Regions from separate parts of the Paenibacillus sp. WLX1005 genome, predicted to be linked through region 2. Evidence: predicted binding sites of a transcription regulator. Region 2 holds the regulator's gene; the other holds the start of a gene.

Region 1 (16,024 bases), 560 kb from region 2:
TTGTGCAAGATGCGCCGGAGATAACTGTTTCTGTACCATCCAGAATTTCGTGGTTTACGTTGTAAACGATTGTTTTCATGTCGCCAGTTGCTGGAGCGGAGATAACAACACGTTTTGCGCCAGCTTTCAGGTGAAGCTCAGCACTTTCTTTGGTTGTGAAGAAACCAGTACATTCCAGAACGATATCTACGCCCAGGTCGCCCCATGGCAGTTCTTCAGGGTTACGGTTAGCCAGAACTTTCACTTCTTTACCGTTTACTTTGAAGAAACCATCATGTACTTCAACTTCGCCGTTGAATTTACCTTGAGTAGTATCATATTTCAAAAGATGTGCCAGCATTTTTGCGTCTGTCAGATCGTTGATTGCTACAACTTCGATACCTGCTACGTCTTGAATACGACGGAATGCCAGACGTCCGATACGTCCAAAACCGTTAATACCAACTTTAACCATGAGTGAATTCCTCCCAGAAATAAGTTTAATGAAATTTATGCAATCAAGACAAGATTCGCATGAATCTGTCGAGACAGTGATGATCATGAAATGTGATTACGTTTGACACTGCAAACGCCTAGTACGTTGTAAGTGAAGTTGGGAAATAGTTCCCTGCTGCTGCCGGATAAAGGTGCTGACTTCGTTTACTACAATAGATAGAAAAAACTACAGTTCCTTAACGATCTCCCTAGCAGCAGCTTCGTCGATGACCAGAATATCTTCCTGCCCAAATTTCAGTACAGAATGGATAGACTGTGCCTTGCTCTTGCCGCCAGCGATGCCGATCACGACTTCGGCATTGGCGATATCCTCCAGCTGCAACCCAAGGGTCAGCATATGGTGGACCGTTTCGCCTTGCTCATTAAAATAGTGACCGAACGATTCGGCGACGGCGCCTGCTTTGCGAATTTCCTGTACAAGCTGCGGATCCAGTCGGCGGCGGCGTACCATTTCCATAGCATCGCCAATACCGTGAATAATAATGCGCGCGCGCCGGATAAACTCGACGATCTCACGTACATTCTCATCCTCGTACAGTAATTCATAGGCGTCCCTGCGTAGCAGATCGGGCACATGCAATAGCCGGTACTGCGCGCCAACCCGCTTCGCCATCGTCGATACGATGGAGTTCGCCTGGTATTCCATATTTTCGCCAAGTCCGCCTCTTGCCGGAACGAACCAAGCTTGTTTGAGCGGTGCTGGCAAGGTTGGACTGAGTTGCTCAGCAACTTCAGCCAGTGTAAAACCGCCGGTAACTGCTACAATATCGTCTTCTCGCATCACACTGAGCAGTGCTTTTGCGCCTGCACGCCCGAGATGCTGCTTCGTACTTGCAGATGCGTCGCAATCTCCGGGCACAATGACAACCTGCTGCAAACCGTAGGCATCGCGAATGCGTTCCTCCAGTGCAGACAGTCCAAGCAATTCTTCCATAATCGGTTCCAGTTCGTCAAGCAGTTGTCTGCCTGCTTCACTGACTTTCATTCCGGTACTCTCAATATCCAGTAATCCCTGGGACTTGAGCAGATCAGTTTCGGCGCGCAGTACGCGCTCCGTCATGCCCAGAGACGATGCAAGTGCTCTTCGTCCGACCAATCCCGTCAGCATGACCTGATGCAAAATGGCATATCGCTTTTTGAGTACGTCGGTGAGATCGGGCAGAAGCTGCTTCTGTATTTCAAGTAATTTTCGCATGCTTTCCACTCCTGCAACTTATCTCGCTCAGTGTAATCTGGTTCATTTCAACCAGGCTGGGTATATGGACTCAAAATGTCCCGGCGTAACTTTTTAAGTCCCACTACTATATTAACCAATTTCCGACTCGGAATCAAGTCTACTGCACAACTATTTATGGCAGGTTTACGTTACAGTTTTCACAGGGTGATTGCTTGCTTTTTAAACCTATTTATTCTATAATCATTCTTGCTGTTGTTTTATTTGCGCCCGTGGTCCAATGGATATGACGTAGGCCTCCGAAGCCTGAGATCCAAGTTCGATTCTTGGCGGGCGCGCCATTCTTTTTCAAGCACTATACATATTTCGTTCCTATCCTGTTATAACAAACAATTGTTAACCCTGTATTATGATGATAGAAAGAATTGCTAACCAGCTGATGCTGGTTATTTTTGTATATTCTTCTAGTAAAACAGCACTGCTATGCGATTGACGGCAGTCATTCCATGGAAAAAGGAGCACATTGCAACGCTGCCCTTTTCTTCATTAACCCATTTTCCAGCAAATTAGGCAGTTTTGCAGTCAATAGTTTGACTTTCTTTGACTTTAAGTTTGAACTGACCTATAATGTGGTAAGAACAATTGATTATTTATATTGTTTGGACTATGATTCCACTATATTCATAACATTTACGATGATCGTAATTTTAAGGAGGGTTTCTAGTGAGTTATATCCCAATGGTCGTTGAACAGAGCAGCCGCGGTGAACGCGCCTATGATATCTATTCCCGTTTGTTGAAAGACCGTATCATTTTCCTCGGTTCTGAAGTGAATGATGTGGTGGCAAACGCGATTATTGCACAAATGCTGTTCCTGGAAGCCGAAGACCCAGAAAAAGATATTCATCTGTACATTAATAGCCCAGGCGGTTCGATTACGGCGGGCATGGCAATTTATGATACAATGCAATTCATCAAAGCGGACGTGTCCACCATCTGTGTCGGCATGGCTGCAAGTATGGGCGCATTCCTGCTGAATGCAGGTGCAAAAGGCAAACGTTTCGCGTTGCCAAACAGCGAGGTTATGATTCACCAACCACTCGGTGGTGCTCAAGGTCAAGCAACGGACATCGAGATCCGTGCGCGTCGCATTCTGAAAATGCGCGATAAGCTGAACCAAATTCTGGCGGATCGTACTGGTCAACCACTGGAACGTATCGAACGCGATACTGACCGTGACTATTTCATGACTGCTGCGGATGCTGCTGAATATGGTCTGATCGATAAAGTCATTGAGAAAACTCCTCCACAAGGCGTGTAATACGCTAAATGGACATACAAAAAGCTGCAACGGCATCATGCCATTGCAGCTTTTTTCGTATTTCGTACAGTCTCATGAGCTTATCGTTGTTGGTTATAGTCTATACCATTCCTAACTCGCTCTATCCTGCTCTACCTTAACATCGTCCTGTTCATACATCAGGTTAACCTAATAGCGGTTCGTCGGTTAACATCACACGATGACGATGTGAGCCGTGCAGCTCCAATATGATCAACTCATTGGTGCCTTCTACTAATAGCGGTGCGGGAATATACAGCGTTCGCTGCGGTCCCTTATTCCAGTATCGTCCCAGATTGAATCCATTGATGTAGACGATGCCTTTTTGCCAGCCTTTCATATCAACAAATGTATCCCGGCGCTGCGACACTTCAAACGTCGTCCGGTAAAAGGCTGGCTTCTCGCCCTCCGCTTCCAGCATGACACCTAGTGTATTGGGTGAGGATATCGAAGTATATTCCGCTCCCTCTGGTAATTTTCCATCCAGCGAATAGATCACCCATTCATGCAGAAACTGATTGCCCAGCCGCACGCCTTCGGTAATACCTTTGCGATCCAGCAGATGGGGACCGTAGTTAATGCGCCCCATATTTTCCACCAGAATGCTCAATCTGGCTCCTTGCGCATCAATATCCAGTTGTAATGACTGTGCATCTGGATCAGAGCGATCAATGACTCCGGCATATCGTCCATCAATATACACCTGTGCTCGATCGCGCACATGTTGAATATGCAGCTCCGTATTGGGCAGTGGACCAGACACCGTGGTCGTATACAGTACAAATCCGTAGCTCTGTCCCAGCTCCTCCATCGTCAATGGATACGGCGAGTACACCGGATCAGGGCAAAGTATATCCAGCACACTGAACAATCCTACACTCTCGGTCAGCTCCAACTCACCGTATCCATAGGACTTGATCGGTTCTGGTAACGGTGGCGGAGTCAGCCCGCGATACGTATGCAGCACGTCACGTACAATATGATATTTTTCCGTAAACTGCCCGGATTCACTTAGCAAAGCATTATAGTCATAGCTCGTAATGGTCGGCTCATACGTCTGAATATGATTCGCCCCATTGTAAAAGCCAAAATTGGTTCCCCCATGAAACATATAAAAGTTAACGGATGCCCCATCTTGCAGCATACGAAGCAATTCGTCACCTACATTGCCTGCATCCCGTACATGATGCTCTTCTCCCCAGTGGTCAAACCACCCGTTCCAGTATTCCATGCACATCACTGGCTGTCCGGGTTGATGCTGACGCAATTTGTGAAATGCCTGCTCTGGCTGGGAACCAAAATTAACGGTCATCAGCGCACCGTCCACATGACTCGCAGTGAGTAATTCGTGCTCCGGTCCATCCGATGTGAATAATAGAACATCTACTCCGCGCCCAATCAGCGCATCGCGAATATGTTCCAGATAGGCAGTATCATTACCATAACTGCCATATTCATTTTCCACCTGAACGGCCAGCACAGGACCTCCCTTGGTGCACAGATACGGTAAGAGTCGCGGAATCAATTCATCATAATACCGATCCACTGCTTGTAAATAGCCCGGATAACTGCACCGTACCCGCATTGCCGGATCAGCGAGCAGCCACGACGGCAAGCCGCCAAATTCCCACTCTGCACAGATGTACGGACTTGGACGCACAATCACCCACAGTTCCAGTCGTGCAGCAATCTCTATATACGCTTCCACATCTGCCATACCAGTAAAATCATACTGTCCCGGTGCTGGCTCATGCAGATTCCACGGAATATACGTTTCGACACAATTAAAACCTGCTGCCTTCAAACGAAGCAGCCGATCTTCCCAGTACTCCGGTACGATCCGAAAATAATGCATTGCTCCAGAAATGATCGTCACCGGCCTTTCCTGCCATACAAATGATCCGTTGCGTACATCAAATGGTGTCATGCCTACAATCTCCTTTATGTTAAGAATCAAACAGGCGGAGTACCCGTGTATATGACAAGAAGTGCAGCAAGATTATGTACCCGTTTGGCTGCATATATTGTACCATCATCCGACAATATGCAAAGGAAAAAAACAACCTCTACGTACTTGGATTGTGAAAATGCGTCACAGGTCGGATATAGGTATTCCGATGAAGCAGGCAGATAGCACGATGGTTGGATGAGATCACATACAAAAGGCGGATCGTATACGATGAAGCGGGCTTATTTATATGCTGCCAACGGATTGGTGCCGGATGGCAGCATATCGTCCAGTTGAATCCAATTGCCGTCGCGCAGTGAAAAAGTCATACTTACCATCAAAATATCGCCCTGTTCATTGCCCAGAAATTGATCATTACTCAATAGAAAGCTGACAATACCTTTCTAGTTGTACGTCATTCGATAACCGCAAGCCAAAAAAAGAGCCTGTCTGCACTTCTAGCGAAGATGCGTGACAGGCTAAGTCAGGATGTTATGATCGTGCAGGCAGATGCACGAAAGGTTATGAAAAAGAATACGAACGACGGACAATGGAAATCATGTGATGCAGTTATTTATATGAACTCAGCGGATTGCTGCCAGATTTCAACAGCTGGCTGAACGTGAATTCAAATTCGGGATTGCCCGCAGCACCCGGTGCAATATCGTATTTTTGGAAAAATACGTTGAAGCCACTATCGGTCAGGTAATAATTGTCGAGATATTTGCTAGAGCTTTTGCTCAGATCATTGAACTGATCCAGCGAAACACCCATATCGTCAGCATGCTTGCGAATATCGGCTTGAAGCAGCTTTTTCAGATCTTGACGGTAGCTGGTGTTGGATTTGAGCAGATCATCCAGTTTGACTGGCTTGCCGTCTTTGAGCGAGAACGTCATACCTGTGAGAATGTCATCACCGTGCGCACCACCAAGGAACTGGTAATCGGTCAGCAGGAAGCTGATCACGCCGTTCTGGTTGTAGGTCACTTTGTAGCCACCATCAATCTCGTAGCTCATGTCTTTGTTTGTTGGTGCTCCGAACTCTTTGGCTTGTTTTTGTACAGCAGCTAGGAATTCGTCAAAATGAGCTTTGAGCGCTTTGTTGATTGCTGTTTGTGCAGCGGTATTATCCAGACCAGAGACGACTGGATATACAATATTGATGTTTGTATAGTCATTGCCTGCTTTGGCATTCAATGTTGTCGGTGTAACGGTAACATTGTTGATGCCTGCTTGTGTCAGATTAACGGTGTGGGTGGAATTGTTCCACAATGCACGATAACCAAACGGCTCAGACAGTGCTTTGATCTCGACATACGATACGCCTTTGATCACTTGACCATCGTAGCTGTCACCAATCGTTCCGCCATTGAAGCTGACGAAGACGCCATCATCACCTGTTCCACTATACACTTCGTATGTGGCAGAGGCTTTGCCTTTTTTCACAGTTACCTGATGTGTTTTGGCATCATATGTAACGGATGCACCGAATGCTTTGGCGGCATCTTTTAATGGCACCAATGTTTTGCCAGTTTTGCTCAGCAGTCCCTGCGTGCTGACGGCTTTGCCTTCCACCTGTACATGAATGGCGGATTTGGAAGTGCTTGTTGCCGTTGTTGCCGCCTGAGCGACCGAAGCGTTTCCCGGCATAACAGCTACCGTTCCCACAGCAGCCAGACTGCTCGCCAGTACAACAGCTGCCAGTTTTTGCAGATGCATCGTATTGCCCTTGTAGCATTTGTCCATAAGTATCTCTCCCTGTTTTGTAAGTCCATGACAACATGTATCAGTATATACCCGTTACATGCGGTGTAATTTACAAACTGCTTAAAACCGAATGACAACATAGTCACGTCATCCATGCTAAAAGTGAGGAAAATGTAAAGAAACTTCCTGCCGCCAGTCTTCTACTCTGCCAACAGAAAGTTTCCATTTTTGGAATATGCCCGGTTTGGTAAACAGGGCGTATACTGAAACGATGTGGACATCCATTCCGTATACATCCATACCTTTTGCTATATCCAAACTTTTTTGCCGGTTCATGCGTTATATCATAGGCGGATACAATGTACTCGTATCGCAGCGGTCAAATAAGTTCTTACAAATTTGAAATATGCCGTCAACGCGCGGCATTCATAGCGAGATGCTGCTGCTTATTTCATCGCATATTGCAGGTTCAGGGTAGCATCCAATTCTACGGTTCCCGGTTCAATCGATGTACTGGCGCTATCACTTTCGCTTTTGGCAGCCATTGCTTTTTCAAGTACAACTGGTGGCGTGCTTGTACCTTGTTCGCTAATGGATAAAAGTTCGCCCAATGTACGGTTGGCAGCTTTGGCGATCGCACTTGCTTTGGAAGCTGCATCTGCTACGGCTTTGGACATCACTTGATCTTGATACGTTTGTGGATTCTCAATACCAAAGCTTACGGAACCAAGATTGTTAGCACCCGCTTTGGATGCGTCATCCAGCAGTTGACCGAGCTTATCCAGATCGCGATAGCTGACTTGCAGCGTATGATATGCGGTATAGCCTGTAACCTTTTGTCCGTCTTTGTCGTTATAATTGTAGTTAGGCTGTACATAGAACTGAACGGTCTGAATATCCGCCTGCGGGATCGACCACTGACTTTTCAACAGCGTATTCAGCTTGCTCATTTTCTGAGCAGTTTCAGCCTGTGCCTTCGCAGCAGTTGCAGCCGTTATCTCTACGCCGATCGATACATAAGCGATATCCGGTTTTACTGTGATTTTGCCGTTTCCGCTCACATTGATTACGCCTGTTGCACTTGCTGTCTGAGTCGTTTCCGCTGCATATACGGAAGTCGTTGGCAACGCTACGCTTAACGCCACACCTGTCAATAATGCACCTGCCAGCAATATAGAAGCCAGAGATTGTTTTCTTTTCATTGTCACTCACCCTTTCGCGTTTGTACTTAAGTAAACGCCGGGCATTTGCGGAATGTTGCAACACTTGCCCCTCATTTGGGGTATATAAAAGAGAAGAGCCTGATGGCTGAATGTCCGGGGGTTGAAACCGATTCGCAGGGGGGTCATGATAGAAGAAAGCATTTATTTTGCCGGTTGGTCGCGACAAACACCATCATTTTTACCATTTCACATCATCCCGTGCTGTTGTCAAAAGCCGTGATTCGGATAAACGACGGAATGTCAGGGATACCAGAAAGAGGGGAGCGTCACCATGTTGAATACGAAGTATCTACAAAACTCCATTTTGCTTATGGCAGGTATTCTGTTGTTATGTACAATCTGCAATGTACAACCAGCGAATGCCGCATCTACATCTGCGCCAGCGGCATCATCGACTACAACTGCACCGCCAATAACATCCACACCGGCAGCACCGCGTGAGGTCAAACTGGAATGGAACGGCACCCGCCTTCCACAAAACGGTTTGCTTGTGAATGGAAATACGATGATTCCGATCGTACTGTTACGTGACTCCATCGGTGTTACGCTACGTTACGAAGCTGCCGTCAAAACATATACCCTACTCCAAAATGATGATCAGATCGATATGATTACCGGGGCGTCCGGCATCACGGTTCGTCTGAACAATCATCAATGGAACGGACCAAGCGCACAAATTATCAAAGGCCGTATGTATGTACCATTTTCGGTATTGCGTGATGGATTTGGATATCAGAGTTCATGGAACGCTTCCCAGCTGACACTGAATTTCGCCAAAAAAGGAATCTTTCTCGAATAGAAGTAGACATGCCATAAGCTGATCATTAACGAAATGAATATACCAAAAAACCGCCACCTTAATCGGTGACGGCTTCGCCCTTCATGACATCATGAGGGGCTTTTTATTGGTTTTCCAGTTCTTCTTTGCTAACCAGACCAACTAAAGCGTTTACAGCTGATTCTGCGTCCGCACCTTCAGCGCTGATGTATACTTCAGTACCGGAACTGATCGCCAGACTCATGATACCCATGATACTCTTAGCATTTACTTTTTTGTCATCCTTCTCCACGAAAATCTCGGAAGAATATTTATTTGCTTCCTGTACAAACAGTGCCGCAGGTCTTGCGTGCAATCCCGTTTTCAGACGAACCACTACCGGGTGTTTGATCATGTGATTATTACCCCCTACAATACGTATTCATTGCGATTTATAAGTTTACTACACTGATGCCTCGTATATTGACACTTATTCATCATACTACATTATTATAACACGCGCTTTAGCAGAAAAAAATAAAGCATCCTTACGCATAATAGATATTTTAAGCGAGATGTTCGCCGCGTACTTTATCGGCTAGCTCGTCAATCTTGCGCAGACGGTGGTTGACGCCGGACTTGCTCACGCCGCCCTTGAGCATTTCGCCTACTTCCTTCAGGTTCATATCAGGATGTGCCAGCCGGATTTCGGCGACTTCGCGTAGCTTGTCCGGTAGCTGTTCCAGACCGAGATGACGCTGAAGCAGACGGATATTATCAATCTGGCGTACAGCAGCACCGATCGTTTTGTTGAGATTGGCGGTTTCACAATTGACGATCCGATTGACCGAATTGCGCATATCACGCATGATTCGCACATCCTCAAATTTGAACAGCGCCTGATGCGCACCGATAATGCTAAGGAATTCGATAATCTTCTCGCCTTCCTTAATGTACAAAATAAAGCCTTTTTTACGTTCAATGCAGCGTGCATTTAATTGAAATTCATTCGCCAGATCAACGAGCGCCTGGCATTGCTCTTCATACATGGAGGCAATCTCCAGATGATAGGAGGAGCCTTCGGGGTTGTTCACCGAACCGCCTGCCATAAAGGCACCACGCAAGTATGCGCGTTTGCAGCAATTTTTTCTAACCATCTCTTTGTTAATGCCGGGCGTAAACATAAAGCCCTCAGAAACGATCTTCAGCCGACTTAGAATCTCCTGTACACCAGCGGGAATCCGCACGATATAGACGTTATTCTTTTTTAGCCGCATCTTTTTGCGTACAAGCAGTTCGGTATGGACCGCAAAATGCTTTTTGATCAGGGAATAAATCCTTCTTGCAATTGCGGCATTTTCCGTGGAAATATCCAATATGATCTTCTTGTTGGATACCTGCACGGAACCGTTCATCCGGATCAACGCGGACAACTCTGCATATTCACAGCAGTCATCAGCTTCAACCATCGTTAATTCCTTTTTGGTTTGTGCCGCAAATGACAATGGACTCACCCTTTCGCTAAAATGTGTTTTTTCACTTGTTCATAAATATGATGGCTCAGCATCTCCGCGTCATGGCGAAGATAGGTGCCGTACATGACCATTTTATCCGCTACCACTTTGTAGCCAAGGTCTTCCACTACCTGCTGATCCAATAAAACGGGCTTGGCGCCCTTTTCTGCATATTTTCTCTGTACTTTACGTGGAATCGGTTCGTTGTTGACGAGTACATAGTCGAACAATCGGTGACCGACATGTTCGTAAATGGCATTCAGATGATCGCTTACCGAGTAGCCGTCCGTCTCACCGGGCTGTGTCATCACATTACAGATGAACAGACGCAGCGCGTTGGAGGTGAGAACCGCATCCGCCAGCTTCGGCACAAGCAGATTCGGCAGCAGGCTCGTATACAGACTGCCGGGACCGATCAGAATCGCGTCGGCGCGTTGAATCGCTCTGACGGCTTCTGGCAACGGCTCCACGTGATCCGGTTCAAGGAAAATGCGTTTGATCCGTTTGCCCGCTTCCGGGATTTTGGATTCACCGGTGACGATCTCGCCGTCTTCCATCTCGGCATGCAGCACCACTGCCTGCTCAGCAGCTGGCAGCACTTCGCCACGAACGGCAAATACGCGGCTCAATTCACGCACAGCGGTAACAAAGTCACCGGAAATATCGGTCATCGCCGCCAGAATCAGGTTGCCCAGACTGTGACCGGCAAGACCTTCGCCTTTTTGAAAACGGTACTTGAGCATATCAGACAGCAATGGCTCAACGTCTGCCAATGCAGTCAGCACGTTGCGGATATCGCCGGGAGGTGGCATTTTCAACTCATCCCGCAAAATACCGGAACTTCCTCCATCATCGGCAACCGTCACGATGGCGGTAATATCCAGCGGTTTTTCTTTCAAGCCGCGTAGCATAACGGACAATCCGGTGCCGCCACCCATCACGACGATGCGTGGGCGCAGCACCGGCAAACCCGGCTGTGAAATGGACATAGGTTTCACTCCTTAATGCCGATCACGATCAGCATCTCGATGACTGACACGGACGGTTTCGGTCTCACTCGTTCCCAGCATGCGGCCCAGATATTCCGACAAGGCGACCGAGCGATGCTTGCCGCCGGTACAGCCGATGCCGATAATGACCTGACTTTTGCCTTCATTCCGGTATTGAGGAATCAGAAAATGCAGCATATCGAGCAGTTTGGTCAGAAACGTCTGCGTTTCCGGCCATTTCATCACATATTCGTATACATCGCTATCCTGACCAGTATGTGGACGCAAACTGTCGATATAATGCGGATTCGGCAAAAAACGTACGTCAAAGATCAGATCCGCGTCAATTGGAATCCCATATTTGAAGCCAAACGAGGTGATATTAATCGACAATCGATTCGTCTCCAGATGGGAAAAGCGTGAAATGATCGTTTCTTTTAATTTGATTGGCTTGCTGTTACTCGTATCAATCGTTTGTGTCGCGGATGTCTTCAATTCTTCCAACATTTTGCGTTCCAAACGGATACCGTCCAGCGGCATGCCGTCCGGTGCCAGTGGATGACGACGACGGCTTTCCTTATAACGCTGAACGAGTACAGCATCCACCGCATCAAGGAACAGAATCTCGGTATGAATCGTTTCATGGTTTTTGAGATAGCTCAACGACTCGGAGAGGGCAGCGAAAAATTCGCGACCGCGCAGGTCAATCACCAATGCGACTTTGCCAATTTTACCATTGGACTGTTCGATCAGCTCCGCAAACTTGGGAATCAGTACAGGAGGCAGGTTATCCACGCAGAAGAAACCAAGATCCTCCAGACTCTGCACGGCAATCGTTTTGCCTGCGCCGGACATTCCCGTAATAATGACCATGGTGGCCTGAGTTGAATTTTCGCTAACGCTCATGCTTGTGTCCCCTCTCTGTATCATTGCATCATATCGTCCTATTTACATTCACGTATGGATCATCATCTATATCGGCATAGAACAAGCTTCCTTAAAGCCGGTTAGCGTAGCAGTAAGCCCGCCGCTCCGACAATACCAGCATCATTGCCCAGTTTGGCAGGAATGATCTCCACGCCTTTTTGCAGTGGTTCCGGTGTCAGTTCAGCGAATACTTCACGAATCCGATTGAACAGAATATCGCCAGCCTTGGATACGCCACCACCGATGATAAAGCGTTCCGGATTGAGTGTCGCCGCAATCGCTGCCATCGATTTGCCTAGATAATAAGCAGCGCGGTTGACGATGCGAATACTCACTTCGTCGCCTTCTTTCGCTGCATCGAAGATATCCTTCGCCGTAATCTTCTCGATACTCGACAGGCTGGTATGATCGCCGCGTTCTACCGCTTCTACCGCCATCCGAATAATACCTGTTGCTGAAGAAACGGTTTCCAGACAGCCGGTTTTACCACAACCGCATTGAATCGCTTCCAGATCAGGGACAACCGAGATATGACCGATCTCGCCAGCCAGACCAGAGAAGCCCTGATAAATTTTGCCGTTAATAATAATGCCGCCGCCAACACCAGTGCCAAGCGTATAACATACGCAGTCCATCACACCTTTGCCTGCACCGCTCCAAGCTTCGCCCAATGCTGCTACATTGGCATCGTTATCAATACGGATATTTTTGCCTAAACGGTCTTCAAGGATGGCCCGGATCGGTACATCGCGGAATCCGATATTCGGCGCCAGCAGGATCACTCCGGAGCGCAGATCGGTAAAACCGGCTACGCCTGCTCCTACACCAACGACATGTTCCCATTCATAAGGAGATTGCTCGACGATATAACGTACGTATTTGACGATGTTGTCGATAACCGTCTCCGGGCCCTTTTCCTTTTCGGTTGGACCTTCGTAGGTGTGAAGCAGTTCTCCTTCCTGATTGCAAATGCCTACCTTGATGGCAGTGCCGCCAAGATCGACGCCGACGTAAATATTCTCAGACATTTGACCGAGCCACCTTTTCTACTCAAAATTTAAGTTTATCTGTGTCTATGTTGTCCGTATCTTATGCTTACTTCCAAATGTAAACGTTCGTATCCAACTATAAGCGAATGCCCCCATCAGGTCAAGCGAAACCCGCGGGTCTGTTGTCTTGAAGAAGCCCAGCAAAAAGGGAGCCTTAGACGGCTCCCCTTCCTACGGTGTAATGCTTATTTATCCAGCGCTTCGCTCCAGTCGTGCACCATTGTTCCTTCCAAGAACTTCTCGCAGTCCATCGCTGCCATACAGCCACTTCCTGCTGCGGTGATCGCCTGACGGTAGCGCGTATCCTGTACGTCGCCACAAGCAAATACGCCCGGGATATTCGTTTCAGTTGTGCCCGGTGTAACCACGATATACCCGTGAGCATCAGTGTTAATCTGTCCGCCCAAGAAATCGGTATTCGGGGTGTGACCGATGGCTACGAATATACCATCCGCTTCCACCAGTTCTTCTTGCCCTGTCTCGTTATTCAGCACTTTGAGTCCTTGCAGACCTTTGTCGCCAGCTACTACTTCCAGCGGCTTACGGTTAAGTGCCCAGTTGATCTTCGGATTCTCGCGTGCACGATCTTGCATAATTTTGGATGCGCGCAGCTCGTCACGACGATTGACCACCGTCACATCGGTTGCAAAACGAGTCAGGAAGCTAGCTTCCTCCATCGCAGAGTCGCCGCCGCCGATCACAATCAGCTTTTTGTTACGGAAAAAGAATCCGTCACACGTTGCACATGTGCTGACGCCGCGACCGATATTGTCTTGCTCACCCGGGATGCCGAGGTATCTGGCAGATGCACCAGTGGAAATAATTACGGATTCAGTTTCCAGTTCGCCCAGACCTTCAACCGTTACTTTGAACGGACGCTTGGACAGATCAACCTTTTCCACCCAGCTGGATTTGAACTTGGCGCCAAAGCGTTCTGCCTGCTTGCGCATATTATCCATTAATTCCGGTCCCATAATACCATCGGTGAAACCGGGGAAGTTTTCTATTTCGGTAGTAGTCGTTAATTGACCGCCGGGTTGCAGCCCTTCAATGATCAATGGCTCCATATTAGCGCGAGCCAAATAAATAGCCGCAGTCAGACCGGCAGGACCTGTTCCGATAATAATTGATTTATACATGTAACGAAAACCTCCTTGAAAATGTTTGCTCATTATATATGTTAAACGTATTGTCCCTCTTTTTACCAATTTATACTTTCTCAGTAGAATCGGTATGTAGGGAATGAATTTTCTGTTGTACCTGACAGAGACGACTGATCTTTCTGGCATAGCGGCTAGTCAGCGAAATTGTACTGCCATAACGCTGTGCCACTTCTGCATAGGTTAACGGCTGGCGATGAATACGCGCAACGAGATAATCTAGTGCGGCTGCCCAGCTTTCGGGATGATGCAGACGAGGCAGTTCGGGATAGGAACGTTTGAGGAATTCCAGCCATAACGCCTCTACGTCATGATCGACCTGACTGTCATGAGCGCGTGACGATAAAAGGCGGAACTCGTCCATAACATGCTGCCAGCGTTCATCCCACATCGGCAGCGACGCGCGAACAGACTCCAGATCGTCAATCAGCTTGTCGACGGGCAGCTGCAGCTCTGTTGGCAATGTATACCGATATGAAGGCTCCAATCGCCCTTCCTTTAACGCATCCAGATGATCCAGGTAAAAGGCAGGTATGTCCGCTTCCGGCGCAAACCGTAGCATATTGCGCCAGATTTGCTCAGCCTGCTCATATTTACCTACATAACACGCAGCTGCCGCCATATAATGGTACAGCTCCTGATGCTGTCGCAGCGGCTGTTGATGCAGTAATCGGCGAAAATGCCGATACGCCATATCATGCTCACCCAGCATCGCCATCGTAATTGCCAGCTTCATCAGATACTCCTGATGCATCGGACGCAATTGACGCAGCGTTACAATCTGCGCTTGCAGCTGATCATACTCTCCCAGCTGCTGCATCAGACTTGCCCGATTGCAGAGCGCATGCAGATTGGAAGAATCACGTTCCAAAATATACTCAATCTGCTCTGCTGCCTGCGACAATTGTCCGAGGTGCTGCAATGTCACCGCAAGATTGTTACGAGCGGCATCATGTTCCGGCTGCTGCGCTAACACCTGCCGCAGTACATCGCATGCCTGCTCCAGCTGTCCCGTTGCTAACAAATCTCGCGCTTCGTCATGCAGTTCATCCGGGTCAGACTGTACTTGCTGCTCCTGCACAGCTACTTGCTGCTGCTGTCCACTGCGCGCCAATTCATGATGAATCAGCTCCATCAATTCCTCCGCTTCACTGGCAAAAGGACCGCCGCGATCTTCACTCCTATAGATCAGCAGCTGCTGCTCCGCTTCGGCAAATTGCTCCATATTGGCATAATTATTCGCCATATAAAAATGACACTCGACCATCATCGGGTCGACTTCATTCAGAATCTGTTCCAGCACTTGATTGGAAGCTGCATAATTCCCCATTTCCGACAAAATCCCTGCCATATTGCAATGATTCACCGGATTCTCAGGTTCATATTCCACAGCTTTTTGAAAATATTTCAATGCCTTGTCATAACGATAACGGTCCAATGAGCGCACAGCCCGCTCAAAGAAGAAATTGGCATCCAGTCTGAGCTTAATTACGTTCCGTTCCGCCTCTTCCACATTTCGCGTATGTTCATTCACCGAATCAAGGCACCTCCTTTATTGCTTCACACTTGCACATGACTTCATCAAAATATAATCAGTACCGGTTAGTATACCATATCCTCTTCGCACGCTAAAGACAGAATGACAAAGGAAATGTTTGTAAACGACGGATACGAAACGATCATCTGCCGTATCAGATACCAGCATCGCTGAACATGGTGGCGATCGAACCGCCTTCCATAATA
Region 2 (16,024 bases):
ATGACATCATAGAAGCATACCTATTTAAAATCAAAAGCATATGATAAACACAAATAAACCAAACGACAAAACACAACATTACAATTATCAAATCAAACGATCAGGTATGACTATAAACTATTCAACCATATTCAGATGACTATACACTTGCGCCGTACTTATTCCTCTAATCTACGAACATGTTCGATCCCTATACAAATGTACGAGACTTATATAATAGATAAAAGATAATCCAACGAAAACAAAAGAGCAGAAGAGCGAACTATGTTTCGCTTTTCTGCTCTTTTATACTTTACAAAGGTTTGAATAAGTATAATTGATCATCATATAACATTATTAGGATGCGGAAATAAAATAAAGATAAAACAAAAGGAATACAAAACAACAAGCATGATACAAGACATAACCACTGTAAAAGCCGATATTTGAATACTATCTACATTACTCATAATAATTTAACAAATGTGAATATAGAGATCATAAGCGTACCAGAAGGGATACTCACATCAATAATAAAGGAAAATTACTGTTTTACCCGCATTTCTTAGTGCTTGGTTTCCGTATCCTATAGTACTCTATCTATTAGAAATTAATACTTCATCTATGCAAAATAATGTATCGAAAGTAATAGATGCATGAAGTTATAATACTCATCAAATTGTATATAGATGTTACTTTGATAAAAGGGTTGCTTTTTAGAATGTATTCATGGTAAGATCTAATTCCGGTCAATAAATGACTGGTTATCACCTGAATATGAGCTTCTATGTCACTCAGCTCCCATCAAACGGACTGAAAAACAACTTCAAAAAAAGTTGTTGACAGTAAGCTAGCAAGGTGGTAAGATATAAGAGTTGCTGTGAGAGACAATGTAGCACACGAAAGAGTTTGATCTTTGAAAACTGAACAACGAGTGAGTGGAGAACTTTCGTTCTTCAAACAATAGAGAACAGCAATGTTCTCGCCAGCAAGACATGAGCAAGTCAAACACTTTTATGGAGAGTTTGATCCTGGCTCAGGACGAACGCTGGCGGCGTGCCTAATACATGCAAGTCGAGCGGAATTGATGAGAAGCTTGCTTCTTCTTTGATTTAGCGGCGGACGGGTGAGTAACACGTAGGCAACCTGCCCTTTAGCCTGGGATAACTACCGGAAACGGTAGCTAATACCGGATACTTTCGATGTCCGCATGGACGACGAACGAAAGACGGAGCAATCTGTCACTGAAGGATGGGCCTGCGGCGCATTAGCTAGTTGGTGGGGTAACGGCTCACCAAGGCGACATGCGTGCGTAGCCGACCTGAGAGGGTGATCGGCCACACTGGGACTGAGACACGGCCCAGACTCCTACGGGAGGCAGCAGTAGGGAATCTTCCGCAATGGGCGAAAGCCTGACGGAGCAACGCCGCGTGAGTGATGAAGGTTTTCGGATCGTAAAGCTCTGTTGCCAGGGAAGAACGTTTTCTAGAGTAACTACTAGAGAAGTGACGGTACCTGAGAAGAAAGCCCCGGCTAACTACGTGCCAGCAGCCGCGGTAATACGTAGGGGGCAAGCGTTGTCCGGAATTATTGGGCGTAAAGCGCGCGCAGGCGGTCATGTAAGTCTGGTGTTTAATCCCGAAGCTCAACTTCGGGTCGCATCGGAAACTGGGTGACTTGAGTGCAGAAGAGGAGAGTGGAATTCCACGTGTAGCGGTGAAATGCGTAGAGATGTGGAGGAACACCAGTGGCGAAGGCGACTCTCTGGGCTGTAACTGACGCTGAGGCGCGAAAGCGCGTGGGGAGCAAACAGGATTAGATACCCTGGTAGTCCACGCCGTAAACGATGAATGCTAGGTGTTAGGGGTTTCGATACCCTTGGTGCCGAAGTTAACACATTAAGCATTCCGCCTGGGGAGTACGGTCGCAAGACTGAAACTCAAAGGAATTGACGGGGACCCGCACAAGCAGTGGAGTATGTGGTTTAATTCGAAGCAACGCGAAGAACCTTACCAGGTCTTGACATCAGAATGACCGGTACAGAGATGTACCTTTTCTTCGGAACATTCCAGACAGGTGGTGCATGGTTGTCGTCAGCTCGTGTCGTGAGATGTTGGGTTAAGTCCCGCAACGAGCGCAACCCTTATGCTTAGTTGCCAGCACATGATGGTGGGCACTCTAAGCAGACTGCCGGTGACAAACCGGAGGAAGGTGGGGATGACGTCAAATCATCATGCCCCTTATGACCTGGGCTACACACGTACTACAATGGCCGGTACAACGGGAGGCGAAGCCGCGAGGTGGAGCGAATCCTAAAAAGCCGGTCTCAGTTCGGATTGCAGGCTGCAACTCGCCTGCATGAAGTCGGAATTGCTAGTAATCGCGGATCAGCATGCCGCGGTGAATACGTTCCCGGGTCTTGTACACACCGCCCGTCACACCACGAGAGTTTGCAACACCCGAAGTCGGTGGGGTAACCGCAAGGAGCCAGCCGCCGAAGGTGGGGTAGATGATTGGGGTGAAGTCGTAACAAGGTAGCCGTATCGGAAGGTGCGGCTGGATCACCTCCTTTCTATGGAGAATCGTCTTCTGCAACGAAGACATTCAAATATAAGTCGTTGAGTAATCGACGCGGATCCCATGTGGATCGACACTCACTCGTTGTCAGTTTTGAAAGAGCAACCACTCTTTCAAGTTGATCCTTGAAAACTGGATACCGAAACGAAACATCGCGTTTTAGAAGACTGTTCTTACTGAACACTGTGTAAACAGGATCGGTAACGAAGAGTAAGATAGGTTCTTCTTTTGATAAGAAGACCACCAACTAGGTTAAGCTAGTAAGAGCACACGGTGGATGCCTAGGCGCTAGGAGCCGACGAAGGACGTGGCGAACAACGATAAGGCCTCGGGGAGCTGTAAGCAAGCTTTGATCCGGGGATGTCCGAATGGGGAAACCTCACTGGATTCATCTCCAGTGACTCACATCTGAATACATAGGATGTGTAGAGGCAGACGAGGGGAACTGAAACATCTAAGTACCCTCAGGAAGAGAAAACAAGAGTGATTCCGTCAGTAGCGGCGAGCGAACGCGGAACAGCCTAAACCAAGAAGCTTGCTTCTTGGGGTTGTGGGACGTCTCTTTGGAGTGACAAAGGAATATGGTAGATGAAGAGGTCTGGAACGGCCCGCCGTAGAAGGTGAAAGCCCTGTAGTTGAAAGTGTGTTCCCTCCGAGACGGATCCCGAGTAGTGCGGGGCACGTGAAACCCCGTATGAATCTGCCAGGACCATCTGGTAAGGCTAAATACTCCCTAGCGACCGATAGTGAAGCAGTACCGTGAGGGAAAGGTGAAAAGGACCCCGGAAGGGGAGTGAAATAGAACCTGAAACCGTGTGCTTACAAGAAGTCAGAGCCCGATCTATGGGTGATGGCGTGCCTTTTGTAGAATGAACCGGCGAGTTACGTTCCCGTGCAAGGTTAAGGTGAGAAGCCGGAGCCGCAGCGAAAGCGAGTCTGAATAGGGCGACTGTAGTACGTGGACGTAGACCCGAAACCGGGTGATCTACCCCTGTCCAGGATGAAGGTACGGTAACACGTACTGGAGGTCCGAACCCACGCACGTTGAAAAGTGCGGGGATGAGGTGGGGGTAGCGGAGAAATTCCAATCGAACCCGGAGATAGCTGGTTCTCCCCGAAATAGCTTTAGGGCTAGCCTCGGAAGATGAGTCGCGGAGGTAGAGCACTGATTGGATGCGGGGCCCGCAAGGGTTACCAAGTTCAGTCAAACTCCGAATGCCGCAGACTTTATTCCGGGAGTCAGACAGTGGGTGCTAAGGTCCATTGTCGAAAGGGAAACAGCCCAGACCATCAGCTAAGGTCCCGAAGTGTGTGTTAAGTGGGAAAGGATGTGGAGTTGCCCAGACAACCAGGATGTTGGCTTAGAAGCAGCCACCATTGAAAGAGTGCGTAATAGCTCACTGGTCGAGTGACTCTGCGCCGAAAATGTAACGGGGCTAAACACACCACCGAAGCTATGGCTTGATACATCTGTATCAGGGGTAGGGGAGCGTTGAATGAGGATTGAAGGTGTACCGCAAGGAGCGCTGGACATCATTCAAGTGAGAATGCCGGTATGAGTAACGAAAAGATCAGTGAGAATCTGATCCGCCGAAAACCTAAGGGTTCCTGAGGAAGGCTCGTCCTCTCAGGGTAAGTCGGGACCTAAGGCGAGGCCGAAAGGCGTAGTCGACGGACAACAGGTTGAAATTCCTGTACCACCGAAAGCCGCTATGAGCAACGGGTGACGCAGGAGGGTAGTGACGCAGGCTGATGGATGCCTGTCTAAGCAGTGAGACTGGTGTGTAGGTAAATCCGCACACTCTAAGGTCAAGCTGTGATGGGGAGCGAAACTTACAGTAGCGAAGGTCATGATCTCACACTGCCAAGAAAAGCCTCTAGCCAGGAAGCAGGTGCCCGTACCGCAAACCGACACAGGTAGGTGAGAAGAGAATTCTAAGGCGCGCGGAAGAACTCTCGTTAAGGAACTCGGCAAAATGACCCCGTAACTTCGGGAGAAGGGGTGCCCCGGTAGTGTGAATAGCACGAGGGGGGGGGCCGCAGTGAAAAGGCCCAAGCGACTGTTTAGCAAAAACACAGGTCTGTGCGAAGCCGCAAGGCGAAGTATACGGGCTGACGCCTGCCCGGTGCTGGAAGGTTAAGGGGAGTGGTTAGTCTTCGGGCGAAGCTATGAACCGAAGCCCCAGTAAACGGCGGCCGTAACTATAACGGTCCTAAGGTAGCGCGAAATTCCTTGTCAGGTAAATTCTGACCCGCACGAATGGCGTAACGATTTGGGCGCTGTCTCAACGAGAGATCCGGTGAAATTTTAATACCTGTGAAGATGCAGGTTACCCGCGACAAGACGGAAAGACCCCATGGAGCTTTACTGCAGCTTGATATTGAACTGGGGTGCGATTTGTACAGGATAGGTGGGAGCCTTAGAAGAGGGAGCGCAAGCTTCCTTGGAGGCGCCGTTGGGATACCACCCTGATCGCATCTGAGTTCTAACCTAGTACCGTGATCCGGTACGGGGACCGTGTCAGGTGGGCAGTTTGACTGGGGCGGTCGCCTCCTAAAATGTAACGGAGGCGCCCTAAGGTTCCCTCAGAATGGTTGGAAATCATTCGAAGAGTGCAAAGGCAAAAGGGAGCTTGACTGCGAGACCTACAAGTCGAGCAGGGACGAAAGTCGGGCTTAGTGATCCGGTGGTACCGCATGGAAGGGCCATCGCTCAACGGATAAAAGCTACCCTGGGGATAACAGGCTTATCTCCCCCAAGAGTCCACATCGACGGGGAGGTTTGGCACCTCGATGTCGGCTCATCGCATCCTGGGGCTGAAGTAGGTCCCAAGGGTTGGGCTGTTCGCCCATTAAAGCGGTACGCGAGCTGGGTTCAGAACGTCGTGAGACAGTTCGGTCCCTATCTGTCGTGGGCGTAGGAAATTTGAGAGGAGCTGTCCTTAGTACGAGAGGACCGGGATGGACGCACCGCTGGTGTACCAGTTGTTCCGCCAGGAGCATCGCTGGGTAGCTACGTGCGGACGGGATAAGCGCTGAAAGCATCTAAGCGTGAAGCCCCCCTCAAGATGAGATTTCCCAAGTAGTAAGACCCCTTGAAGACGACGAGGTTGATAGGTTGGGGGTGGAAGTGCAGCAATGCATGGAGCTGACCAATACTAATCGGTCGAGGGCTTATCCAAGATTCTAGACACGCGATGGATCGTTTCGGATTCAGTTTTCAGGTGATCAACACATCTGCACGTTTGGTGATGATGGCGGAGGGGTTCCACACGTACCCATCCCGAACACGACCGTTAAGCCCTCCAGCGCCGATGGTACTTGGACCGCAGGGTCCTGGGAGAGTAGGACGTTGCCAAGCGAACCAGCAAGACAGAGAAGAAAGACGTTGTCCCACGGGATGACGTCTTTTTTTGTTTTTTCGTATATTGTTTTATCGAAGTTTTTACTGGAGTTTGATTGATTTTGGTTGTATTTTAGTTATATTATTGGTTGCGGTTTGTTTTATTTTACTTTTAGGCATCGCTTCCTTAGTAAGTAGAGTTATTGCACATTTGGTGATGATGGTGGAGGGGTTCCATACGTACCTATCTTAATTCTAAATGGAGTTAAGTAAAATATTGTAAATAGAGTTTTCTTTTTGGGACTTTTTCTTTAACTTAGAACATAGAACAGCGTATGATCCAATAATATAAAGGGATCATACGCTGTTTTTCTATTTATTATTTATTGTTTAATCGGTGGTAACGATTGTATTGGGAGCTTCCAGTTTTTGAAGCTGATTAAGATACGGTCGTAGTGCGACAGGGATGTAAATACTGCCGTCTTCCTGTTGATGATTTTCTAATAATGGGATCAGAATTCTTGGCGAAGCTACAGCTGTATTGTTTAGGGTATGGCAGTATTTTAGTTCGCCTTCTGCTGTGCGATATCGAATATTGGTGCGCCGGGCTTGGAAATCATGCAAGTTCGACGACGAATGAGTTTCACCGTAAGCTTGTCGTCCAGGCATCCACGTTTCGATGTCGTATTGTTTGTACGTTTTTTGCGACATGTCTCCGATACAGACGGCGACAACTTGATAAGGAAGCTCTAGCAGTTGCAGAAGTTCTTCAGCATTGGCTGTAATCTCCTCATGAATCTGTGCCGATAATTCTGCATTCGCTTCGCAAAGAATAACCTGTTCCACTTTTGCAAATTGGTGGACACGGTATAACCCTCGCACATCTTTACCAGCCGAGCCGACTTCACTGCGGAAGCTTTGTGAAGCAGCTGCCAGCTTGATAGGACCACTTTTCCAATCGATGATTTCATTCTGGTAATACGATACCAGTGCAACTTCCGATGTACCGGTAAGCCAATGATCTTCGTTCTCAATTTTGAAGGTTTGATCCATACCTAGTGGAAAGAAGCCCGTATTTTGCAGTGCAGCACTGCGTACCATCATCGGTACTTCGAGCGGCGTGTAGCCTTTAGCCATCAATAAGTCGAAGGCTAATTGCTGAACTGCGCGATGCAGCAGTACGCCCATACCGGTAAGGTAATAGTTACGGCTGCCGCTGACTTTGACTCCTCTTGTTGTATCGAACAGTTGATGTAGTTCGCCCAGTTCGACGTGGTCTTTTACTTTGTAGTCAAACGTTGGTAGTGTTCCATGTTGGCGGAGTACGATATTGTCTTCATCCGATTGTCCATCTGGTGTGTCTGGCGATACGTAGTTTGGCACCAATTGGAGCAATGTTTGATAATGGTGCTGAATACTATCTGCTTGTTGTTGTAGGTGCTGTAGTTGGCGATTGATTTCTTTTACTTTTACGCGTAGCTGATCTGAATTTAGATCATGTTTGTTTTTTATTGGCAGATCAGTTCGTAAAGGGTTGACATTGTCCGGTTCCATTTTCAACAATCGAAGTGTATCTGGTGTATCTGGTGTATCTGGTGTATCTGGTGTATCTGGTGTATCTGGTGTATCTGGTGTATCTGGTGTATCTGGTGTATCTGGTGTATCTGGTGTATCTGGTGTATCTGGTGTATCTGGTGTATCTGGTGTATCTGGTGTATCTGGTGTATCTGGTGTATCTGGTGTATCTGGTGTATCTGGTGTATCTGGTGTATCTGGTGTATCTGGTGTATCTGGTGTATCTGGTGTATCTGGTGTATCTGGTGTATCTGGTGCTTTTAGCTTGGTGCCGATTTTTCGGGTTAGTTGGTTGCGTTGTTGGCGTAATTGTTCAATATGCTGCATGAGTTGATTGCGCGACTGGTATTGGGTTAGTAGTTCTTCAATCGACACTTGAATATGCTTTTTGTCGGCAATTCGTTGTAACTGTTCTGGATGTTGTTTGATGTACTGAATGTCTAGCATGATTAATTTGCTCCTTTGTGGATGGGCAGTGGCTGCCGATTATTTTTAAAAACACAAAGAGCGCTCCTCATCAACTTGGGACGAGGAGCGCTCTGCTCGCGGTGCCACCCAATTTAACCGGAGAATATACCATCTCCGATCCACTCAGGTTCCGCGATAACGGGCGAATACCGTTTGACTTAGGGAACATAGCTGTTACCGAACGTTATACGGAAATAGAGCTATTCCTTGAAGAAAACGCCTCTGGGTTGGATTCCCTTCATTGGCCGTTTCAAAATATTAATTTGTGCTAGTGTACTTGATTGCAGCAAGATCGTCAAGCTATGATAAATGGAATAAACGTAAATTATACAGTTATCATTAGGAATGTTGGATGGAAAGAGGGTTTCAGCATGTTGGAAATTATACATATTCAGGAAGAACCTTTGGAATGGATGTCTTACCTTTCACCGACTACGGGAAGTCAGTTTATTGAACATAAGCAATTGCCTATTTATAGAGGTACAATCAGAGGATTGTCGGAATCTGTGAAGGTACTTATCGTTACATCTGATTTACAGGGAATTGTCGAAGATATAGCAGGGAATTTGGTGCAAGATGAGAACGAGCGTTTAGTGAGGGGAATTCAGCCACGCCTTCTGGGGGAGGCATTACCGGAAATGTTAGAATTGTTATTGGAAATGGAGGTGCCGCACATTTCGAAACAACAGGTTATGATTCTGCTTTGCGGTGATCTGTATACAGATATATGGAAAAGGGGTTCTAGTGGCAGTCCGATTGCGGTTTGGCAAGCTTTTCAGCAAAAGTTTGTGAATATTGCTGCCGTGTCGGGGAATCACGATATTTTTACAGATGAAGAGAAGCGAGATTTGAACACCAGCGCGCAAGCGGTGTGGATGCTTCAGCCGCAACTGCACACTATATGTGGTTTACATGTCGCCGGGCTGGGTGGCATCACAGGTAGAGCAGATAAGCCCAATCGTATGTCAGAAGTCGATTTTTCAAAACAATTGAGTAGATTGCTGAAAAAGTCACCAGATGTATTGATGATGCATCAGGGACCAGATGATCCACTCAATAGTCGACCAGGACATGCAGGTGTACGAATGGAAGTGGAGAAATCTGATCCTGTATTATTGTGCTGCGGACATGTAGGTTGGGATACACACAAAGCACAAGAACACTATACTCGCTTACAAAATGGAACCCAGGTACTGAATGCAGATGGAAAAGTATTTATACTAATTGCTGAACATGAACATGAACATGAACATGAACATGAACATGAACATGAACATGAACATGAAAAAGGATAAAGAAGGTTTGAACATGAGTGAAAATAAATAGACAGCTATGCTTTGAAACGTAGCTTATATACCATCATTGTTCTGCTCTTGGCAAAACGGGATTTTATGGTATAATACTATAAAGTCAAAGAAAGTCAAAGTCAGCGCACGCATACAGCAATGTATTATTCACGAAATGGATGTGATCCTGTCAAGAAACGTTGTTTTCACTTATTACGGGGATTATACAATATGTTCGTTTCTGACCATAAAAGATATGGTTAAGTGTTGTTTATGCAGACTTTGATATTAACATTGGCGAATTCATGTTTTAACTATACATGGAGGAGGATACAATGCGTAATATCTCCGACATTATCGAACAATATTTGAAACGCATGCTTCAGGAAGGTGAAGGTGCATTGGAGATTCAGCGTAATGATCTGGCTGATCAGTTTTCCTGCGTACCGTCGCAGATCAACTATGTAATCAGTACACGTTTTACGCTGGAAAAGGGCTATCTGGTGGAAAGTAAACGAGGTGGCGGCGGATATATCCGTATTCGCCGGATCGAACTTCCATCACACTCTACTCTTCATACGCATATTCATGAAAGTATTGGTCAGGCGATGAGCCAGACGGCAGCGGAAGGATTGATCTATCAGCTGTTTGAGGCGCGTCTAATCTCCAAGCGCGAAGCTGAAATGATGCGTGCTGTAGTGTGCAGGGATGTGATTTCACTCAATCTTCCCTATCGGGATGAAGTCCGTGCACGAATGATGAAGGCCATGCTGATCTCATTGCTTGGGTCTTGATCATAGGGAAGAAGGGAGGCATAGCAATATGATTTGTCAGGAATGCCAGCAACGGCCGGCTACCCTTCATTTTACCAAGATCGTAAATGGCGAGAAAACTGAATTCCACATTTGCGAACACTGTGCCCGTGAAAAAGGGGAGTTGATTCCAGGCACTTCTGGAGGATTTTCCATTCATAATCTGTTATCTGGACTGATGGATTTTGATTCCAGTAATAAAGCGAAAGCGGCAGGAACACCTGCTCAACAGCTGCAATGTCCAGAATGTGGCATGACGTATGCGCAGTTCCGCAAGCTAGGACGTTTTGGATGCAGTTCTTGCTATCCTACGTTTGACCGTCAGCTTGATCCGTTACTGAAACGCGTGCATGGCAGTACCGCTCATGCGGGCAAGCTGCCTGAGCGTGTTGGAGGGCAGATTAAGGCAAGACGTCAGGTGCATGAGCTGCGTCATGAGTTGCAGCAGCGTATCGCTGAAGAAGAATTTGAACAGGCTGCCCAGTTGCGCGATCAGATTCGTGAGCTGGAAAAGCAAATTTCACAGGAGTCGTAAGGAGGAATGACGTATGCCGGGTCTCCGTTTTACTGAAAAGCCTTTGAGCGAATGGATGCAAAAGGGCGGAGATTATTCGGATGTTGTCATCAGTAGCAGGGTGCGTATCGCCCGAAATCTGGTGCATCAGCCATTCCCGATTGTGTCTTCCGTTGAACAGGCGGAGCAGGTACGCCAGCAGCTCACAGCTGCGCTGGAAGATGAAGGTGTACAAGCGCTTGGACCGTTCGAGCCGATCGTCCTAAACGAGCTGAATGATGTCGACAAGGAAGTGCTGATGGAGAAGCATTTGATCAGTCCTAGTTTGATCAATGATTCCAAAGCAGGTGCGGTACTGTTAACAGATGATGAGGCGGTCAGCATTATGCTGAACGAGGAAGATCATCTGCGCATTCAGTGTCTGTACCCAGGCTTTCAATTGCAGGAGGCATGGCAACGGGCGTCGCAGATCGATGATGCTTTTGAAAAGGTCGTCGATTATGCATTTGATGATCGGCGTGGTTATCTGACCAGCTGCCCAACCAATCTGGGAACAGGCTTACGCGCATCGGTTATGCTTCATCTGCCAGCGCTGGCGATTCTCAATCAGGTTGGTCGTATTTTATCGGCGGTATCGCAGGTAGGCTTGGCGATTCGTGGATTGTACGGCGAAGGCAGTGAAGCGATCGGGAATATGTTTCAAATTTCTAACCAGATTACACTGGGATTGTCTGAGGATGAGATTATCGACAATCTGCGCAGTGTAGTCATGCAGATTATTGAATATGAACAGCATGCACGCAGTCGGCTGTTAACTGAATCCAAGCTGCGTATTACGGATCGCATTATGCGCTCTTATGGCATTTTGTCTTATGCAACGATGATGGATGCCAAAGAAGCATTTCAGCGAATCTCGGATGTGCGGCTTGGCGTGGATCTCGGATTGATTGATCGAGCATCGGTCGTTCAAATGAACGAATTACTGATTATGACACAACCGGGTTTCCTTCAGAAAACGTTCGGTGTTAAAATGGGATCAGGAGAACGCGATATGTACAGGGCGCAGCTGATCCGCGATACATTGGGTAATGTACATGTAGAAGACTAAACCGTGGAGGTGCTTCAATATGATGTTTGGCAGATTTACGGAGCGAGCGCAAAAAGTCCTGGCATTGGCTCAGGAGGAAGCGGTTCGTCTCGGTCACAACAACATCGGTACAGAGCATATTTTGCTTGGATTGATTCGTGAAGGCGAAGGCATCGCTGCCAAAGCGCTGATCGGTCTGGGTCTTGGACTTGAGAAAATTCAGGATGAGGTAGAATCGCTGATTGGCCGCGGTCAAGAGCAACCTACTAATATCGCGTATACCCCGCGTGCGAAAAAAGTCATCGAGCTGTCGATGGACGAAGCGCGCAAGCTTGGTCATACGTATGTCGGCACAGAGCATATCCTGCTCGGTCTGATCCGTGAGGGTGAAGGCGTTGCTGCTCGCGTATTGAACAATTTGGGCATCAGCTTGAACAAAGCGCGTCAACAAGTGTTGCAGCTGCTGGGCAGCAATGAGGCAGTATCTAGTCATCATGGTACACCTGCAAATGTCAGCACACCGACGCTGGACAGTCTGGCACGCGATCTGACGGCTATTGCCAAGGATAGCAATCTGGACCCAGTTATTGGACGTAGCAAAGAAATTGAACGCGTTATTCAAGTTCTGAGTCGCCGTACCAAGAATAATCCAGTATTGATCGGTGAACCGGGTGTTGGTAAAACAGCTATCGCCGAAGGTCTGGCACAAAAAATCATCAACAACGAAATTCCGGAAACACTGCGTGACAAACGCGTCATGACATTGGATATGGGTTCGGTTGTTGCTGGAACCAAATATCGCGGTGAGTTTGAAGACCGCCTCAAAAAAATCATGGACGAGATTCGTCAAGCGGGCAATATCGTACTGTTCATTGATGAGCTGCATACACTGATCGGTGCCGGTGGCGCAGAAGGTGCGATTGACGCATCTAACATTCTGAAGCCTGCACTGGCTCGTGGTGAGCTGCAATGTATCGGTGCGACTACGCTGGATGAATATCGCAAATATATTGAAAAAGATGCTGCTCTGGAACGTCGTTTCCAGCCGATTACGGTGGATCAACCGTCGCCGGACGAAGCAGTTCAGATTCTGATGGGTCTGCGCGATCGTTACGAAGCGCATCACCGTGTAAAAATTACTGATGAAGCGATCGAACAGGCAGTTAAACTGTCGGATCGTTATATTACCGACCGCTTCCTGCCGGACAAAGCGATCGACTTGATCGATGAAGCAGGTTCCAAAGTACGACTGAATTCGTATACCATTCCGCCAAACCTGAAACAACTGGAAAGCCGTCTCGAAGATATCCGCAAGGAAAAAGACGCGGCTGTACAAAGTCAGGAGTTTGAAAAAGCGGCAGCACTGCGCGATACCGAGCAAAAGATTCGCGAAGAGCTGGATACAACGAAGAACCAATGGAAAGAAAAACAAGGTCGTACTGATTCTGAAGTTACCCCGGAAGATATCGCTGATATCGTAGCGAACTGGACAGGTATTCCGGTAACGAAACTGAAAGAAGAAGAAACCGATCGTTTGCTCAATATGGAAAGCTTGCTGCATGAGCGTGTAATCGGTCAGGATGAAGCTGTCGTTGCTGTCAGCCGTGCGATTCGTCGTGCGCGTGCTGGACTGAAAGATCCGAAGCGTCCTATGGGTTCATTTATCTTCCTCGGCCCTACTGGTGTTGGTAAAACGGAGCTTGCTCGTGCGCTCGCAGAATCGATGTTTGGTGATGAGAATGCAATCATCCGCATCGATATGTCCGAGTACATGGAGAAACATTCGACTTCACGTCTGGTCGGTGCGCCTCCGGGATATGTAGGCTATGAAGAAGGCGGTCAATTGACCGAAAAAGTACGTCGTAAACCATATTCTGTTGTCCTGCTGGATGAGATCGAGAAAGCTCACCCGGAAGTGTTCAACATCCTGTTGCAAGTACTGGAAGATGGTCGTTTGACCGATTCCAAAGGTCGTGTTGTCGATTTCCGCAATACGCTGATCATTCTTACTTCCAATGTAGGTGCAGAAGCGATTCGTCGCAATACGACACTCGGCTTTACCGCAGCGGTTGATTCCGGTGCTGAGTACAACAACATGAAGGGCAAAGTGACCGACGAATTGAAACGTCACTTCCGTCCAGAGTTCTTGAACCGCATCGACGATGTGATCGTATTCCACTCGCTGGAAGAGAAGCACATTGCCGAGATCGTTACGCTCATGTCCGAAGAGCTGCGCAAGCGTCTGCGTGAATATGCAGTCGACTTCACACTCACGGATTCCGCAAAAGCATTCCTTGCCAAAGAAGGATTTGATCCTGCTTACGGTGCGCGTCCACTGCGTCGTGCTATTCAGAAGCATATTGAGGATCGTCTGTCCGAGGAGTTGCTCACTGGTAGTGTGAAAAAAGGCGATACCTTGCTGATCGACGAAAAAGAAGGTACGCTGTCTGTTGACAAAGTAACGCCTTCCGAAGAAAGCGACAGTGTTTCTGCAAACGAAGCGAAATCCTGATTATACTGGATTGTAGCGTTTGATGGGAAATGGTAATGTTGGATTTTCCAACTTATCCTGCACTGAATATAGCAACTTTACCCGCTACCATGCGTATGTATAGACGCTGAGGCGATACGAAAGCATCGTTAAAATAAAGGTTGGTTCCAGAGGCAAATATGCCCTCGGAACCAGCCTTTTTAATGTTATAATGTAAATAGACTGCAAAATCCTGTCTGTTGCAGAACAGATGGTTCTCAAAATTCAACGTGATTGAGCGTATATATAGAAAGGGACGTCCATGGCAAAAGTAAAAACAAAATTTTTCTGTACCGACTGCGGCTATGAATCGCCCAAATGGTATGGCAAATGTCCGGGATGCCAATCCTGGAATACAATGGTGGAAGAAAAGGAAACGTCAGCTGTCAAAACACAAGGCATGAATTCCAGCCTGTTCCAAACGCCAACATCGGTGAAGCCGCAAGCGATTACCGAAGTAGAAGCAGGTCAGGAGCCGCGCATTCAAACCGGTATCCATGAGTTGAATCGTGTACTTGGTGGCGGTGTAGTGCCGGGTTCGCTCGTGCTGGTTGGCGGTGATCCGGGAATTGGTAAATCGACGCTGCTGCTGCAAACGTCGCATGCACTAGCGGTCAAAGGGCTGCGGGTGCTGTACATTTCCGGTGAAGAATCGGTACGCCAGACGAAGCTGCGTGCAGAGCGACTTGGTGCGTTATCCAATGAATTGTTTGTATTGTGCGAAAGTAATATGGAGATTATCGAGGAAGCGATTGATAACCTTAATCCGAATTTCCTTGTCATTGACTCCATTCAGACGGTGTACCAGCCGGAAGTTACGAGCGCACCCGGTAGCGTGTCCCAAGTGCGTGAATGTACGTCACGCTTTATGCGCATTGCCAAAATTCGCGGTATCGCTACTGTGCTGGTCGGTCATGTGACCAAAGAAGGTGCAATTGCGGGACCGCGCATGCTGGAGCATATGGTAGATTGCGTGCTTTATTTTGAGGGAGAGCGTCATCATACGTACCGGCTGCTACGAGCGGTGAAGAACCGGTTTGGCTCAACGAACGAGATGGGTATTTTTGAAATGCATGAGGAAGGTCTGACCGAGGTATCCAATCCGTCGGAGCTGTTCTTGTCGGAACGGTCGGCAGGAGCGGCAGGTTCTACCGTTATCGCGAGTATGGAAGGCACAAGGCCGATGCTAGTAGAGATTCAGGCGCTGGTAGCGGCAACACATTTTCCTTCACCACGCCGGATGGGTACGGGCATCGACAACAATCGGCTCGCACTGATTATCGCTGTATTGGAAAAGCGAATGGGCTTGTTTTTGCAAAATCAGGATGCTTATCTGAATGTAGCTGGTGGTGTAAGACTGGATGAACCGGCGGTCGATCTGGCAATTGCGGTCAGTCTGGCTTCCAGTTTCCGCGATGCACCAACCAAGCCAGAGGACGTTGTGTTTGGCGAGATTGGTCTGACTGGTGAGGTTCGCGGCGTATCGCGTGCAGAACAACGGGTCAAGGAAGCGGCGAAGCTAGGCTTCAAACGCGTCATCATGCCGGAGAAAAGTCTCAAAGGCTGGACACATCCAAAAGATATTAAGTTGATTGGAGTTAATACAATAGCGGAAGCATTAAAAGCTGCGTTGGACTAGGAGGAACAGTTGATGAAGGAGCTCAGCCAGGCTGAGAAAATTAATCGGTTATTGAAAATGGTTGCACCCGGCACCGCATTCCGCGACGGTCTGGAAAATGTGCTGCGTGCCAAAACGGGCGGACTGATCGTCGTTGGCTCAACATCGCAGGTCATGAATGTAGTCGATGGTGGATTTTCTATCGATTGCGAGTTCTCACCCAACTACTTGTATG

The links. The regulator CtsR, encoded in region 2, represses protease genes until heat stress. The targets are predictions, from matches to a motif close to ATGGTCAATAAAGGTCAAACA.
Region 1: the regulator CtsR is predicted to act here: its motif matches at 2,257-2,277, upstream of clpP (ATP-dependent Clp endopeptidase proteolytic subunit ClpP).

What each region holds. Positions count from the first base shown of each region.
Region 1 is NZ_CP176756.1:158,066-174,089, reverse strand. Features, by position in the region: gene gap (type I glyceraldehyde-3-phosphate dehydrogenase) at 1-454, opposite strand, end outside; gene ACE3MZ_RS00765 (sugar-binding transcriptional regulator) at 662-1,690, opposite strand; tRNA gene ACE3MZ_RS00760 (tRNA-Arg) at 1,936-2,010, shown strand; gene clpP (ATP-dependent Clp endopeptidase proteolytic subunit ClpP) at 2,393-2,989, shown strand; gene ACE3MZ_RS00750 (beta-galactosidase) at 3,153-4,934, opposite strand; gene ACE3MZ_RS00745 (hypothetical protein) at 5,198-5,338, opposite strand; gene ACE3MZ_RS00740 (PdaC/SigV domain-containing protein) at 5,526-6,701, opposite strand; gene ACE3MZ_RS00735 (SIMPL domain-containing protein) at 7,109-7,864, opposite strand; gene ACE3MZ_RS00730 (stalk domain-containing protein) at 8,157-8,684, shown strand; gene ACE3MZ_RS00725 (HPr family phosphocarrier protein) at 8,788-9,057, opposite strand; gene whiA (DNA-binding protein WhiA) at 9,209-10,147, opposite strand; gene ACE3MZ_RS00715 (gluconeogenesis factor YvcK family protein) at 10,153-11,145, opposite strand; gene rapZ (RNase adapter RapZ) at 11,158-12,051, opposite strand; gene ACE3MZ_RS00705 (ROK family glucokinase) at 12,153-13,100, opposite strand; gene trxB (thioredoxin-disulfide reductase) at 13,307-14,260, opposite strand; gene ACE3MZ_RS00695 (tetratricopeptide repeat protein) at 14,331-15,815, opposite strand; gene ACE3MZ_RS00690 (ribose-phosphate diphosphokinase) at 15,973-16,024, opposite strand, start outside.
Region 2 is NZ_CP176756.1:716,426-732,449, forward strand. Features, by position in the region: rRNA gene ACE3MZ_RS03010 (16S ribosomal RNA) at 993-2,551, shown strand; rRNA gene ACE3MZ_RS03015 (23S ribosomal RNA) at 2,807-5,738, shown strand; rRNA gene rrf (5S ribosomal RNA) at 5,801-5,917, shown strand; gene serS (serine--tRNA ligase) at 6,290-7,921, opposite strand; gene ACE3MZ_RS03030 (metallophosphoesterase family protein) at 8,314-9,237, shown strand; gene ACE3MZ_RS03035 (CtsR family transcriptional regulator) at 9,564-10,022, shown strand; gene ACE3MZ_RS03040 (UvrB/UvrC motif-containing protein) at 10,051-10,575, shown strand; gene ACE3MZ_RS03045 (protein arginine kinase) at 10,589-11,662, shown strand; gene clpC (ATP-dependent protease ATP-binding subunit ClpC) at 11,682-14,153, shown strand; gene radA (DNA repair protein RadA) at 14,434-15,810, shown strand; gene disA (DNA integrity scanning diadenylate cyclase DisA) at 15,823-16,024, shown strand, end outside.